Regions from separate parts of the Sporosarcina sp. SG10008 genome, predicted to be linked through region 2. Evidence: a T-box and tRNA genes for the amino acid it is inferred to sense, from the RefSeq annotation. Region 2 holds a T-box; the other holds one or more tRNA genes.

Region 1 (7,277 bases), 420 kb from region 2:
TGCCCCTTATCGGGGCAGGAGACAGTGTCAGGCGGGCAGTTTGACTGGGGCGGTCGCCTCCTAAAGAGTAACGGAGGCGCCCAAAGGTTCCCTCAGAATGGTTGGACATCATTCGTAGAGTGCAAAGGCATAAGGGAGCTTGACTGCGAGACCTACAAGTCGAGCAGGGTCGAAAGACGGGCTTAGTGATCCGGTGGTTCCGCATGGAAGGGCCATCGCTCAACGGATAAAAGCTACCCCGGGGATAACAGGCTTATCTCCCCCAAGAGTCCACATCGACGGGGAGGTTTGGCACCTCGATGTCGGCTCATCGCATCCTGGGGCTGTAGTCGGTCCCAAGGGTTGGGCTGTTCGCCCATTAAAGCGGTACGCGAGCTGGGTTCAGAACGTCGTGAGACAGTTCGGTCCCTATCCGTCGCGGGCGCAGGAAATTTGAGAGGAGCTGTCCTTAGTACGAGAGGACCGGGATGGACATACCTCTGGTGTACCAGTTGTCTTGCCAAAGGCATCGCTGGGTAGCTATGTATGGACGGGATAAATGCTGAAAGCATCTAAGCATGAAGCCCCCCTCGAGATGAGATTTCCCATTACGCAAGTAAGTAAGATCCCTCAAAGAAGATGAGGTTGATAGGTCTGGGGTGGAAGCACGGCGACGTGTGGAGCTGACGGATACTAATCGATCGAGGACTTAACCAATTTTGAAAAGGGCTTGATTACCCTGATTCTGTGTAGCACAATGTCTGTTTTATTCAGTTTTGAGCGAATAAGTACCGTTCATAAAAAAAGTACTTGCAATTAATTAGATGATATGTTATAATAATTATTGTCTTTGAGAAAAGACCATACAAGTCTGGTGACGATTGCGAAGAGGTCACACCCGTTCCCATCCCGAACACGGAAGTTAAGCTCTTCAGCGCCGATGGTAGTTGGGGGTTTCCCCCTGTGAGAGTAGGACGTCGCCGGTCTTGTAACAATTATTACATAGGTTTATGAATAGGACGAACAACTGAAGTTTGTCGCACTTATACCCAGGAGGATTAGCTCAGCTGGGAGAGCACCTGCCTTACAAGCAGGGGGTCGGCGGTTCGAGCCCGTCATCCTCCACCATTTTATTTATAATGAAAACTATTAGCCGGAGTAGCTCAACTGGTAGAGCAACTGACTTGTAATCAGTAGGTTGAGGGTTCAAGTCCTTTCTCCGGCACCACTTTTCGAGCCATTAGCTCAGTTGGTAGAGCATCTGACTTTTAATCAGAGGGTCGCAGGTTCGAATCCTGCATGGCTCACCATTTTTATGACTTAGTGTCATAATTTATATTGCGGGTATGGCGGAACTGGCAGACGCGCTAGACTTAGGATCTAGTGCCTTCGGGCGTGGGGGTTCGACTCCCTTTACCCGCACTTATAATGCGGAAGTAGTTCAGTGGTAGAATACGACCTTGCCAAGGTCGGGGTCGCGGGTTCGAATCCCGTCTTCCGCTCCATATTTTTGCCGGGGTGGCGGAACTGGCAGACGCACAGGACTTAAAATCCTGCGGTAGGTGACTACCGTACCGGTTCGATTCCGGTTCTCGGCATTAATAACTTTTCACTTATATGCGCTCGTAGCTCAATTGGATAGAGCACCTGACTACGGATCAGGAGGTTGTGGATTCGACTTCTGCCGGGCGCACCATTATGTTTTTAAACTTTATAATTCTTCGGGACGTAGCTCAGCTTGGTAGAGCACTTGGTTTGGGACCAAGGGGTCGCAGGTTCGAATCCTGTCTTCCCGACCATTAAGCTTTTTAAGCAGATTCGCCGCTTAAAGAATATACCATTTTAAGTAGATTTGTGCTTTAATAATTGCCAGCTATAATGGGGCCTTAGCTCAGCTGGGAGAGCGCCTGCCTTGCACGCAGGAGGTCAGCGGTTCGATCCCGCTAGGCTCCACCAACACAATTTTAATAAAGATCCTGGCGGCGTAGCTCAGCTGGCTAGAGCGTACGGTTCATACCCGTGAGGTCGGGGGTTCGATCCCCTCTGCCGCCATCTTAAAGGACCTTTAGCTCAGTTGGTTAGAGCAGACGGCTCATAACCGTCCGGTCGCAGGTTCGAGTCCTGCAAGGTCCACCACTATTATATACAGCCATGGAGGTATACCCAAGCCCGGCTGAAGGGATCGGTCTTGAAAACCGACAGGGGAGTCAAATCCCGCGGGGGTTCGAATCCCTCTACCTCCTCCATTTTTAACTAGTGGTGAAATTAAATAGTACTTATATTGTTGTCGCGGGGTGGAGAAGTGGTATCTCGTCGGGCTCATAACCCGAAGGTCACAGGTTCAAATCCTGTCCCCGCAACCAAATGGTCCCGTGGTGTAGCGGTTAACATGCCTGCCTGTCACGCAGGAGATCGCCGGTTCGATCCCGGTCGGGACCGCCATTTATATTAATACTATAAGGTTTAGAATAAGTTAACGACTTAATGTAAACTAAATACGTGGCTCAGTAGCTCAGTCGGTAGAGCAAAGGACTGAAAATCCTTGTGTCGGCGGTTCGATTCCGTCCTGAGCCACCATTGTTATGCGAGTGTAGTTTAGTGGTAAAACCTCAGCCTTCCAAGCTGATGATGAGGGTTCGATTCCCTTCACTCGCTCCAAAAAGGGCCTATAGCTCAGCTGGTTAGAGCGCACGCCTGATAAGCGTGAGGTCGATGGTTCGAGTCCATTTAGGCCCACCATTCCGCAGTAGCTCAGTGGTAGAGCAATCGGCTGTTAACCGATCGGTCGTAGGTTCGAGTCCTACCTGCGGAGCCATTTATATATGGGGAAGTACTCAAGCGGCTCAAGAGGTGCCCCTGCTAAGGGTATAGATCGCGAAAGCGGTGCGAGGGTTCGAATCCCTCCTTCTCCGCCATATATAATTTGGCCCCTTGGTCAAGCGGTTAAGACACCGCCCTTTCACGGCGGTATCACGGGTTCGAATCCCGTAGGGGTCATACATAAAAGTAGCTTTACAAGTTCTTAATGAACTTGTAAAGCTACTTTTTAATTTGTTTATATATAGTTTTCTAGTTCACTTAAATTCTCACTATATATGTTGAATTAAAGAATCCCATTGAATCTACTGTGGCGCTCAATAAGGAGAGAGTTGTAATTCGGGGTGTGGATTGTAGAACGCTTGACGCTTTGGGGATGCCTTTGCCGCGCCTGCACTAGGGTGTTCATTATCGAGAGAAATGTGATTTTGAGATGTATATGCCGAGATTATAAGGTGATTACTAGTTGATACTACTTATATTCAAGAAAGACGTACTCCAGGTTGCAGATTTCATCACAGATAATGAAATGCTCTTTCTCATATAGACCATCCAGCGTCGAAGCGATATTGGTAGGAGTTCTGTTTCATTCTTAAATAAAAAAGACAAGACTATGGAGAAGACTTCAGCCGCCAAAATTATATCTTTGGCGGCTTTTATCCAGTTAAGAAGCCCCGCTATTCTTTCGTCCCAAAAAGCTCTAGCATTTCGTGTACTTATGCCTTTGGAGAGCAACGGATGGATAACCACCAAACGATTCCCGAAAAATGTGTAGGGTGCTACGAAGTCGCATCCCTACACATCAAGATATCTCGATAATAGTAAAGAGGTCGTTCTATCTAAAGCAACTCAAAGGCAACTGCACACGCAGCGCCTAGTGTTTGATTAAATCATTTACTGGTTACTTTTGGTTAATTAACATACGTGAGCTAAAATATCCTGAAAAGAAACACCATAAGCAATGGCCTATGGTGTTTCTTTTCACTTCTTCTGATCCTCTATATAACTATCTTTTTCATGATAAGGAATATCTCCGAGAGGGGATTCGATTCCTTCATCATCCAGTTCCGCTTCATATTTCTCTGAGGCATCGGACCTGATGAAACCGCGTGACTTTCCATTTATATCGGTTCCTGTGAATTCTTCAAATTCTTCGGTTGCACCATCTGAAATTCCGCTGTCGTATAACGTATTGTAGTCATCGTGATCTCCGCTGAAATCGGAAGGGGTTTCTGATGTTCCAGATTTTGCGATTTCCTGAAAGCTGTCTTCGCCATCCCGGGCCGCTCCGGAAAATGAATTTGGGTTGGCCATGGTAAGCGTATCTTCTTCGACAGGTCGATCATTGGGGATTTCTTGCTCAGTCGCATGGTCGATGCAAAGAGTTGTGTAAGGAACTGCTTCAAGTCGCCCAAATGGTATATCTTTTTGGCACACTTCACATTTCCCATAAGAACCGTTCACCATCGCTTGTAAGGCGCTTTCTACTTTATCTAATTCAGAGCCAGCATGAACGTTTAAAGCCATGTCTTTCTCTCTTTCAAACAGTTCTGTACCCATATCACCGGGATGATTGTCATACATCGACAGCTCGCCGGCAGCTTCTTGTGCACTTTCCTTAATATCTGTTTCTTCTTCTGTTTTTGTTAAGTGATCCTTCATTTCATATAGTTCTTTTTTTAGAGTGGCTTTTTGTTTATCGTTCAACAAGTTTTGTCACGTCCTTTTTAGTAATGGCATTAGTCTGCACATACACACCGTACTTAATAAACAAAAGTACAGATTGTTGACTATCGTTACTTAACTTTCCTTTATTTCGTTCCATCTAAACATATAAATCAGAAAAAGCGTAAAGCTTCGAGTTAAATCGAGGCTTTACGCTTTTTTTTTATTAGTTAGAGCAGATGCCCAATGAGTATTCCGATCCCTAATAGTAAGCCGAATAAAGTGTTCGTAACTGCAGTGTTTTTCATCGCAGGCATCACATGTATTGGGATGTGATTTTTTCGGAACACAGTAATCGCTCCAATCGGCTTTTTGACACTAAGAAATACAAGCAGTGCCCATGGAGTAAGATGACCGAAGAGAATCATTGCAATAATCCAGCCATAGGAAATCATGAAAAATAGCATTAGGATTGTAATTGCGTTGTAGCGGCCCACAAGAATAGCGAGTGTTTTTCGTCCGCCTTCCTTATCGCCTTCTAAATCACGTATATTATTTGCTAGCATAATACCTGCGACTAGCAACATACTTGGGATAGATAGCAGAACCGCTTCTGTCGTTACTGTTTCTGTCTGGATATAAAACGAAATAAGGATAAGTAACATTCCCATGACAACACCGGAAAACAGTTCTCCAAATGGCGTGTAGGCGATAGGATACGGTCCTCCAGTATAAAAGTAGCCTACCATCATTGACAGGATCCCGACGACTGCGAGCATCCATGAGGTTTCCATACATATATAGATACCAATAAGGACGGAAATCCCGTAAAGCATAAAGGCAAGATTCAACACGGTTTTTGGTTTTACACCATTACGGACGATTGTACCGCCGATACCAATGGACTGTTCTGTATCAAGTCCTCTTTTAAAATCATAATATTCATTGAACATATTCGTTGCCATTTGGATGAAAACACTCGCGACGAGCATGGCGATGAATAAAGGAAAATGTAATTTTCCGTAAGTTAGTGCAATCATGGTACCGAGAAATACAGGTGCAAAGGCTGCCGTTAGTGTATGTGGACGTGTAAGCTGCCACCAAATACGCCAGCCTTTATCCGCTTTTATTGTCTGTTGCAATTTGGCTCTCTCCCTATCCTTTTAATGACCCTATCTATTGTACTCCAAAATGGGTGGAGTGAACATATGGACTGCTTATTATGTGCTGAAACGACATTGATTCGGTATGATAGACTATAGGTATTGTTTTAAATCAGTCGAATGAATGTACGGAGGGAAAATAATGAATCGGAAGTTGACCGCTACCCGTGAATCTCAATTAAATGTTAGGCAGAATGAGCTGCGTTTTTTTACAGAAACTGTCGATGCGGGGAGAATCTCACCACTTGCGTTTTTTGAAGCAGGGGATTCGTGTTACAAAGATGAACGTTTCTATTGGCAAAATGCAGATAAAACTTTAACGCTTGTTGGTATTGGACATGCTACGGTATTAACAAGTGATGGAACGAATGATCGTTTCACACATATTTCAACAAGTTGGAAAAAATTATGTAGTGCGCTTATTAAAGAAGAAAATGATCGGGAACCTGTTCTTTTTGGAGGTTTCTCGTTTGATCCGAAAAGTGTTAAGCAATCAGAGTGGGATGCATTTCCATCGGCCCATTTCGTTGTACCTTCTTTCCAGTTGTCGATTACGAATGGTAAGACAGAAATTTCCATTAACCTCGTAACAAAAAGCAACGATGGGGCAGAACAGTTTGAGAAGTTAAGGGATGAAAGAGACCGTCTAATTCATATCGCGCAAGTCGAGGAATCCGCTCTGCTTACAAAACCGGAAGTTGTGTCAATAGAGGAACTTTCGAAAGAACATTATCTGGAAACCGTTGCAGATGTCACAAAGAAAATTAACAATGGTGAAGCGGAAAAAGTAGTAATTGCACGTTCGGTTAAACTAAACTTTGCAGATGACGTGCCGGCTGTCACTGCACTTCATCATATATCAAATGAACAGCAGGAAAGTTATCACTTTGGATTGCAAAAAGACGGCCAATTATTTTTTGGTGCTACACCTGAACGTTTAATTGAAATATCAAATGGCCGTGCGTATTCGGCATGTGTTGCGGGTTCCATTAAACGAGGCAAGTCGGCAACTGAAGACCGCGAACTTGGCGATGAACTTCTTGAAGATAGAAAAAATCGAGAAGAGCATCAATATGTCGTTAATATGATTTCACAAGTGTTTAAGACATTTTGCACAGACATCAAAATTTCGAAAGTACCGAAACTGATGAAAGTCCGTGATATTCAGCATTTGTTTACGCCAGTTGAAGGAAAAGTTGAACAAGGAACTGATATTTTTAGTTTGGTTCAAGCACTTCACCCGACACCGGCGCTAGGCGGTGTCCCAACTGATATAGCGATGGAAATGATTCGTTCTGAGGAAAACTTGGATCGGGGTTATTATGCTGGACCAATTGGTTGGACAGATACTGCTGGAAATGGTGAATTCGCTGTGGCAATCCGTTCCGCACTTCTTGACGGCAATAGTGCGTACTTATACGCAGGTGGAGGAATTGTGGCAGACTCTGAACCAGATAAAGAATACGATGAAACATGGGTGAAATTCAGACCGGTTATGCGGGCGCTTGGAGGAAAACTGAATGGATAACCGTACAGTTTTGACTGATTATGTTCGTAGAATGACTGCTGCTTTGATGATGGCTGATGTGAAAACGGTAGTTATTAGTCCAGGCTCTCGTTCGACACCACTGGCTTACGCTTTCGCTTCAACAA
Region 2 (7,277 bases):
AGTGGTGTCATTCACACTTATTAATAACGCTGGCATGGTTGATCCTATTGGAATAATGGGTGCTATAAATGCGGAAGATATAACAAAAGCAGTAGCATTAAATTTGACGGCACCAATGATTTTATCCAATACATTTATTGGGGCTTTGAAAAACTTCAAAGGAGTGAAGCGAATCGTCAACATCTCATCTGGAGCAGGCCGCAATGCGTATGAAGGATGGGGAGCATATTGCACAACGAAAGCGGGACTTGATCATTTCTCACGTGTTGTCGCACTTGAGCAGGGGAACGCGGAACACCCAGTAGACATCGTTTCTATCGCGCCGGGGATTATAGATACTGGAATGCAGGAAACAATTCGGGGAAGTAAGGAAGAGGCATTCCCTCTCATTGATCGTTTTATAGACTATAAGGAAAAAGGGTTGTTAAGCAGTGCTGAACAAACTGCTGGCCAATTGATTGCATTTATGGTGAATGAAGACTTCAAAACAGTAGGTGCGATTGCTGATTTACGGGATTTTTGACACTGAAGTTAGAAGCGAGCAAATAGCGTTGCGAACCGATCATATAACTGGATTGCCGATCAAATAGCGTTGTTTCCTGATCATATAACTGGATTGCCGATCAAATAGCGTTGCGTCTCGATCATATAACTGGATTGCCGATCAAATAGCATTGCGTCCCGATCATATAACAGGTTTGCCGATCATAAAGCATTGCGTCCCGATCATATAACTGGATTGCCGATCAAATAACGTTGCGTCCCGATCGTATAACTGGATTGCCGATCAAATGGCGTTGCGTGTCGATCATATAACTGGTTTGCCGATCAAATAGCATTGCGTCCCGATCATATAACTGGATTGCCGATCAAATAACGTCGCGTCCCGATCATATAACTGGTTTGCCGATCATACAGCATTGCGTCCCGATCATATAACTGGATTGCCGATCAAATAACGTCGCGACCCGATCATATAACTGGTTTACCGATCAAGTAGCATTGTGTCCCAAGCATATAAGCTGTTCAATCAATCAGAAACTAAAAAACAACAGAAAAAAGGTTGCCTCTGATTTTAATTTCAATCGGGCAACCTTTTTTGTCATTCAACTAGTTTTACTGTTATAAAATCCTTCATCTTTTCCATGGCTATCAAAAACGGGGGATTATTTCGCTGATTGATCATTTCATAACGAATGACATGGACATCAGCCTGGTGTAAGTTTTTTACATAAGCCAGAAGTGCATCCCGCTCTTCTCCGCCACCTTCATGTCCATCATAGACAGCAACCGCTATGATACCGCCTTTTTTCAGCAACCCAAGCATTGTATGGATTGCTTTGATTGTAGAGTCGGCTTTTGTAACAATTGACAAATCTTCACTATGCGGCAAGTAACCAAGGTTGAACACGGCGCAGCCAATTTGTCCGCTAACATATTTTTCAACGTTTGCATGACTATCCAATATTAGTGACACGCGTTCACTTAAATTACCGAGTCGTTCGGCTGTTGAGTCGAGTGCTGCCTGTTGAATATCGAATGCTAAAACATGTCCATTTTCACCGACGAGATCAGCTAAAAAGAGTGTGTCGTTGCCGTTGCCGGTAGTTGCATCAACAACGGTTTCACCAGCATTGACTGTTTCACTAAATAATTGTCTTGCGAAGGGAAGAATGCGATGTAGCTTCAAATCAATTCTACCGCCCCTGCATAATGTTTCCCTTGCCAGCTGTCACGACGTTCGAGTTCTTTGTCTATGCCATTCAACACTTCCCATTTCGTGACGCTCCACATTGGGCCAATCATTAATTCAATTGGACCATCACCTGTAATGCGGTGGACAATCATTTCTGGTGGAAGAATTTCAAGTTGGTCAGCAACTAGGTCAATGTATTCTTGTTTCTCCAAGAATTCAAGTTGGCCTTTTTCGTATTGTTTCACCATTGGCGTTCCTTTAAGTAGATGAAGAAGATGGATTTTGATGCCTTGAACATCGAGTTTTGCAACTTCACGTGCCGTTTCCATCATCATGTCATAATCCTCAAGCGGTAAGCCGTTGATGATATGTGTGCAGACACGAATACCGTGTTTGCGCAATTTCTCGACACCTTCAACGTAGGATTTGAAATCATGGGCTCTATTGACAAGGTTTGCCGTTTTTTCGTGGACAGTTTGTAGGCCAAGTTCAACCCATAAATAAGTTCGTTCATTCAGCTCAGCTAAATACTCGACAACATCGTCAGGTAAGCAGTCTGGACGAGTTGCGATTGATAATGCAACGACGCCTTCTTGCGCTAATGCCGCTTCGAATTTTTCTTTTAACTTTGGAAGCGGGGCATGCGTATTTGTGTATGCCTGGAAATAGGCCATGTATTTGCCATCTTTCCATTTCTTGTGCATTCTTTCGCTGATTTCTGCAAATTGGACGTCGATTGGATCGACTCGGTCCCCGGCGAAATCTCCAGATCCTGCAACGCTGCAAAATGTACAGCCACCGAAAGCAACAGTGCCGTCCCGGTTCGGGCAATCAAATCCAGCGTCAAGCGCAACTTTCATTACTTTGAATCCGAATTCATCTTTTAAGTGACGTGACCATGTATGATAGCGTTTCCCTTCAGTAGGGAAAGGTAAGTTTAATTTATCCACTTTATTCACTCCTCTAACAGCTAATTGTATCATGTTTTTCCGTACTGGCATCATCTGAATTATGGAACTTATTTTATGGGTCTTGTCTGAATGTAGAAAAAGTCATACACTTTTACTGACTTTATATATGGACGGAGGCGTAGGGTATGCCTAAAAAAGTATGGCTTCTCGTGATTGGAATGTTCATTAATGTCATGGGAAACTCGTTTCTATGGCCGCTAAATACGATTTATATGCACGATTATTTAGGGAAATCGCTTTCTGTCGCTGGACTTGTCTTGATGGCTAATGCAGGAGCTGGTGTCGTGGGTAACTTGCTTGGCGGTTATTTATTTGACCGGATAGGTGGATTTAAGTCTATCATGGCTGGAATCATCATTTCAATCATCGGCCTTGTTGGCCTTGTATTTTGGCATGACTGGCAACCATACATCTGGTTTTTGACGCTTCTAGGTTTCAGTGGGGGTCTTATTTTTCCAAGTATGTATGCGATGATGGCGACGCTTTGGCCGGAGGGCGGCAGGAAAGCTTTTAACTCGATTTACCTGGCCCAAAACGTCGGTGTGGCGATTGGGCCAGCCTTAGCAGGACTTGTCGCTTCGGTCAGTATTGACTATATTTTCCCTGCGAATTTGGTGTTTTATGTGGTCTTTTTCTTTATCGCTTTCTTCGGTTACCGCAAACTTGAAATTGCACCTGATCGTCACACAAGTGTCATTAAGGAGAATAAGAAAATTCGTCAAAAAGCACCTTTTTATGCGCTACTTATCATTTCAGGCGGTTATCTGATTATGTGGCTTGTCTATTCCCAGTGGATGACGACAATTTCTACCCACTCATTATCACTTGGTATTTCATTGAAACAATATAGTTTGTTATGGACGATAAATGGATTGCTGATTGTGATTGGACAACCAATCATTAAGCCAGTCATCTCTAGGTTGGAAAATAAAATAAAAACGCAAATAATTATCGGGATTGTTATTTTTAGTATTTCTTATATTGTAGTCAGTTTTGCAGCTTCATTTACAATGTTCATTGTTGCAATGGTGATTGTGACGTTTGGGGAAATGTTTGTCTGGCCGGCTGTGCCGACCATTGCGAGCCAACTTTCTCCTAAAGGAAGGGAAGGCTTTTATCAAGGAATTGTCAATTCCTTTGCTACAATGGGGCGGATGTTTGGGCCATTTATTGGAGGAATTCTTGCAGACCAATATGGTATGCAAGTGATGCTATTCATATTGACAGCATTTATGATCATTCCAATCATCACTAGCTTGCTATACGACCGGCCCATTAAAAAAGCCGGCTATCAACCGGAAAGCCGCTTATAGGCTTTCCGTTTTTTTCTGTGCGCTACTATCATTGCAACATTCGGTAGAGTTTGATTTAATTGAGAAGAAGGATTATTACGTAAGTTTTAAAAGATTCAAAGGGGGATGTAAAATGAAGCCGATTTATTCATCAGCGAAAGAGGCGGTTGCACAGATTGAAGATGGTGCAACATTAATGGTTGGGGGATTTGGACTAGTAGGAATTCCGGAACAACTCATTCTAGCACTTGTTGAAAAAGGTGTGAAAGACTTAACGGTTATTTCAAATAACTGCGGAGTCGACGAGTGGGGACTTGGACTACTATTGAAAAATAAACAGATTAAGAAAATGATAGGCTCATATGTTGGTGAGAATAAAGAATTCGAACGTCAGGTACTATCAGGTGAAATTGAAGTTGAGTTGACGCCGCAGGGAACACTTGCAGAAAAGATTCGTGCAGGTGGCGCTGGTATACCGGCATTCTTCACGCCGGCTGGTGTTGGAACGCTCGTTGCGGAAGGGAAAGAGATCCGTGTCTATGATGGTAAAGAGTATGTTCTTGAAGAGGCGCTTCGTGCGGACTTCTCACTTATTCGTGCAGCAAAAGCCGACAAGTTCGGCAATTTGATTTACAACAAGACCGCACAAAACTTCAATCCAATGATGGCGGCTGCAGGGAAAATCACAATTGCAGAGGTGGAGGAAATCGTGGAAACGGGCGATCTTGATCCAATGACTATTCATACACCTAGCATTTATGTCCAAGGACTTCTGCAGGCGCAACAAGAAAAACGAATTGAGCGTCTGACGACTCGCTAAGGAAAGGGGAATTGTGATATGGGAGAAGTGAATGTAAGGGAACGAATCGCAAGACGGGCTGAAAAGGAAATCGAGGACGGCAACTACGTCAATCTTGGAATTGGTATGCCAACGCTCGTTGCTAATTATATATCACCTGAAAAAACAGTCGTACTTCAATCAGAAAATGGATTGTTAGGTATTGGACCTTATCCGGCAGCTGATGAAGTTGATCCGGATCTCATTAACGCGGGAAAAGAAACTGTTACATCTATTCCAGGTTCAGCATACTTTAACAGTGCTGAATCATTCGCGATGATTCGCGGAGGACATGTCGATGTTGCCATACTTGGCGCGATGGAAGTGTCTGAAAAAGGGGACTTGGCTAACTGGATGATTCCTGGCAAGATGATCAAAGGAATGGGCGGTGCGATGGATCTTGTTCATGGCGCGCGAAAAATTATCGTTATTATGGATCACGTTGCGAAAGACGGCTCTGCGAAGATTAAGAAAGAATGTTCACTTCCGTTAACAGGAAAAGCGGTCGTCCATAAAATCATTACAGAACGCGCATTGATTGACGTGACAGCCGATGGACTGGAATTGAAAGAAGTGTTCGAAGGATTCACTATTCAAGAAGTCATTGATTCGACAGAAGCGGTGTTAATTGTGAAGGATGTTATTGAAGGCGTAAAATGATTGTTGTTAAAGTGGCATGATTCGGGTAAACTAATAGCAATAGCTTTGGTGTTGAAGAGGAGTAGTAATCTTTACTGTCGTTTATTAGAGAGCAGGCGGTTGGTGGAAGCCTGTACGATAGAGATGAACTCGCCTTGGAGCCTGCATTGGTGAATTACTTGATTTACTAACCCGTGCCGTTTTCCGCGTTAAGGAGTCAAGTTGGGCGGCTTTGTCGTCAATTTGGGTGGCACCGCGGGAATTATACTACTCTCGTCCCTTATCTTTTTAAGGGACGGGAGTTTTTTGTTTTTAGTGCTTTTCTACTTATCAAGGAGGAATTTTAAATGAGTTATAATCACGGACAAATTGAGAAGAAGTGGCAACAGTACTGGAAAGACAATAAAACATTCAAAATGATGGATGATCCGTCTAAACCGAAATTTTTTGCGCTTGATATGTTTCCATATCCATCAGGTGCTGGACTACACGTCGGGCATCCGCTTGGCTATATCGCGACAGATATTTTGAGCTCATTCAAACGGAAGCAAGGCTTTAATGTCCTGCATCCGATGGGCTGGGATGCATTTGGCCTTCCGGCAGAGCAATACGCGCTTGATACAGGTAATGATCCTGCCGAATTCACCGCGAAAAATATCGCAACGTTCAAGCGTCAAATGAATGATCTTGGTTTTTCTTATGACTGGGACCGTGAAATTAATACGACAGATCCATCTTATTACAAGTGGACGCAATGGATTTTCATCCAACTTTACAATAAAGGCTTAGCTTACGTCGATGAAGTAGCTGTTAACTGGTGTCCAGCACTAGGTACAGTTCTTGCGAATGAAGAAGTAATCGATGGCAAGTCAGAACGTGGCGGCCACCCGGTTGAGCGTCGTCCAATGCGCCAATGGGTATTGCGAATTACAAATTATGCAGACCGTCTTCTTGAGGATCTTGATGAACTTGATTGGCCGGAAAGCTTGAAAGACATGCAACGTAACTGGATTGGTCGTTCAGAAGGGGCACAGCTGACTTTCGAAATTGACGGAACTGATTTGTCATTTGAAGCATTTACAACACGTCCGGATACAATTTTCGGAGCGACGTATGCAGTCCTTGCACCAGAATTAAAACTTGTTGAAAAAGTGACGACTGCAGAACAAAAGGATGCAGTTGAAAAATACCTAAACGAAGTGAAGATGAAGAGTGATCTTGAACGTACAGATCTTGCAAAAGAGAAGACGGGTGTCTTTACGGGAGCTTACGCAATTAACCCTGCAAGCGGCGAGAAGATGCCAATTTGGATTGCAGACTATGTTCTTGCAACATATGGAACAGGCGCGATTATGGCGGTTCCAGCACATGATGAGCGTGACTATGAGTTTGCAAAAGAATTTGATCTGCCAATTATTGAAGTTGTAGCAGGCGGCGACGTTTCTGCAGAAGTATATGTTGGAGATGGAAAACACGTCAATTCAGGTTTCCTTGATGGATTACTCAAAGATGAAGCAATCGAAAAAGCAATCGCATGGTTTGTTGAAAAAGGCAAAGGCGATAAAAAAGTTACATTCCGTCTTCGTGACTGGTTGTTCTCAAGGCAACGTTACTGGGGCGAGCCGATTCCAATTATCCATTGGGAAGATGGCACAATGACACCTGTTGAAGAAGCAGATTTACCGCTCGTATTACCAGTAACGGATAATATTAAACCAAGCGGAACGGGCGAGTCACCACTTGCAAACATCGATGAATGGATAAATGTGACTCATCCAGAAACAGGGATGAAAGGTCGTCGCGAAACGAACACGATGCCACAATGGGCGGGTAGCTGCTGG

What was found. The T-box of region 2 lies ahead of leuS (leucine--tRNA ligase). A T-box ahead of a tRNA ligase gene usually reads a tRNA of that ligase, here a tRNA-Leu.
Region 1: it has a tRNA-Leu gene. The T-box ahead of leuS (leucine--tRNA ligase) is inferred to sense a tRNA for this amino acid. The anticodon was not compared.

The regions. Positions count from the first base shown of each region.
Region 1 covers NZ_CP172607.1:447,903-455,179, forward strand. The annotation lists rRNA gene ACGLYD_RS02245 (23S ribosomal RNA) at 1-696, shown strand, start outside; rRNA gene rrf (5S ribosomal RNA) at 850-965, shown strand; tRNA gene ACGLYD_RS02255 (tRNA-Val) at 1,032-1,107, shown strand; tRNA gene ACGLYD_RS02260 (tRNA-Thr) at 1,132-1,207, shown strand; tRNA gene ACGLYD_RS02265 (tRNA-Lys) at 1,214-1,289, shown strand; tRNA gene ACGLYD_RS02270 (tRNA-Leu) at 1,320-1,401, shown strand; tRNA gene ACGLYD_RS02275 (tRNA-Gly) at 1,410-1,484, shown strand; tRNA gene ACGLYD_RS02280 (tRNA-Leu) at 1,492-1,577, shown strand; tRNA gene ACGLYD_RS02285 (tRNA-Arg) at 1,599-1,675, shown strand; tRNA gene ACGLYD_RS02290 (tRNA-Pro) at 1,702-1,778, shown strand; tRNA gene ACGLYD_RS02295 (tRNA-Ala) at 1,860-1,935, shown strand; tRNA gene ACGLYD_RS02300 (tRNA-Met) at 1,958-2,031, shown strand; tRNA gene ACGLYD_RS02305 (tRNA-Ile) at 2,039-2,115, shown strand; tRNA gene ACGLYD_RS02310 (tRNA-Ser) at 2,133-2,225, shown strand; tRNA gene ACGLYD_RS02315 (tRNA-Met) at 2,268-2,342, shown strand; tRNA gene ACGLYD_RS02320 (tRNA-Asp) at 2,346-2,421, shown strand; tRNA gene ACGLYD_RS02325 (tRNA-Phe) at 2,481-2,556, shown strand; tRNA gene ACGLYD_RS02330 (tRNA-Gly) at 2,564-2,637, shown strand; tRNA gene ACGLYD_RS02335 (tRNA-Ile) at 2,642-2,718, shown strand; tRNA gene ACGLYD_RS02340 (tRNA-Asn) at 2,720-2,794, shown strand; tRNA gene ACGLYD_RS02345 (tRNA-Ser) at 2,804-2,894, shown strand; tRNA gene ACGLYD_RS02350 (tRNA-Glu) at 2,905-2,976, shown strand; gene ACGLYD_RS02355 (TraR/DksA C4-type zinc finger protein) at 3,778-4,506, opposite strand; gene ACGLYD_RS02360 (1,4-dihydroxy-2-naphthoate polyprenyltransferase) at 4,692-5,603, opposite strand; gene ACGLYD_RS02365 (isochorismate synthase MenF) at 5,767-7,152, shown strand; gene menD (2-succinyl-5-enolpyruvyl-6-hydroxy-3-cyclohexene-1-carboxylic-acid synthase) at 7,145-7,277, shown strand, end outside.
Region 2 covers NZ_CP172607.1:864,533-871,809, forward strand. The annotation lists gene ACGLYD_RS04325 (SDR family NAD(P)-dependent oxidoreductase) at 1-523, shown strand, start outside; gene ACGLYD_RS04330 (class I SAM-dependent methyltransferase) at 1,103-1,690, opposite strand; gene ACGLYD_RS04335 (TIGR01212 family radical SAM protein) at 1,687-2,646, opposite strand; gene ACGLYD_RS04340 (MFS transporter) at 2,793-3,980, shown strand; gene ACGLYD_RS04345 (CoA transferase subunit A) at 4,093-4,779, shown strand; gene ACGLYD_RS04350 (3-oxoacid CoA-transferase subunit B) at 4,798-5,457, shown strand; T-box leader at 5,500-5,720, shown strand; gene leuS (leucine--tRNA ligase) at 5,784-7,277, shown strand, end outside.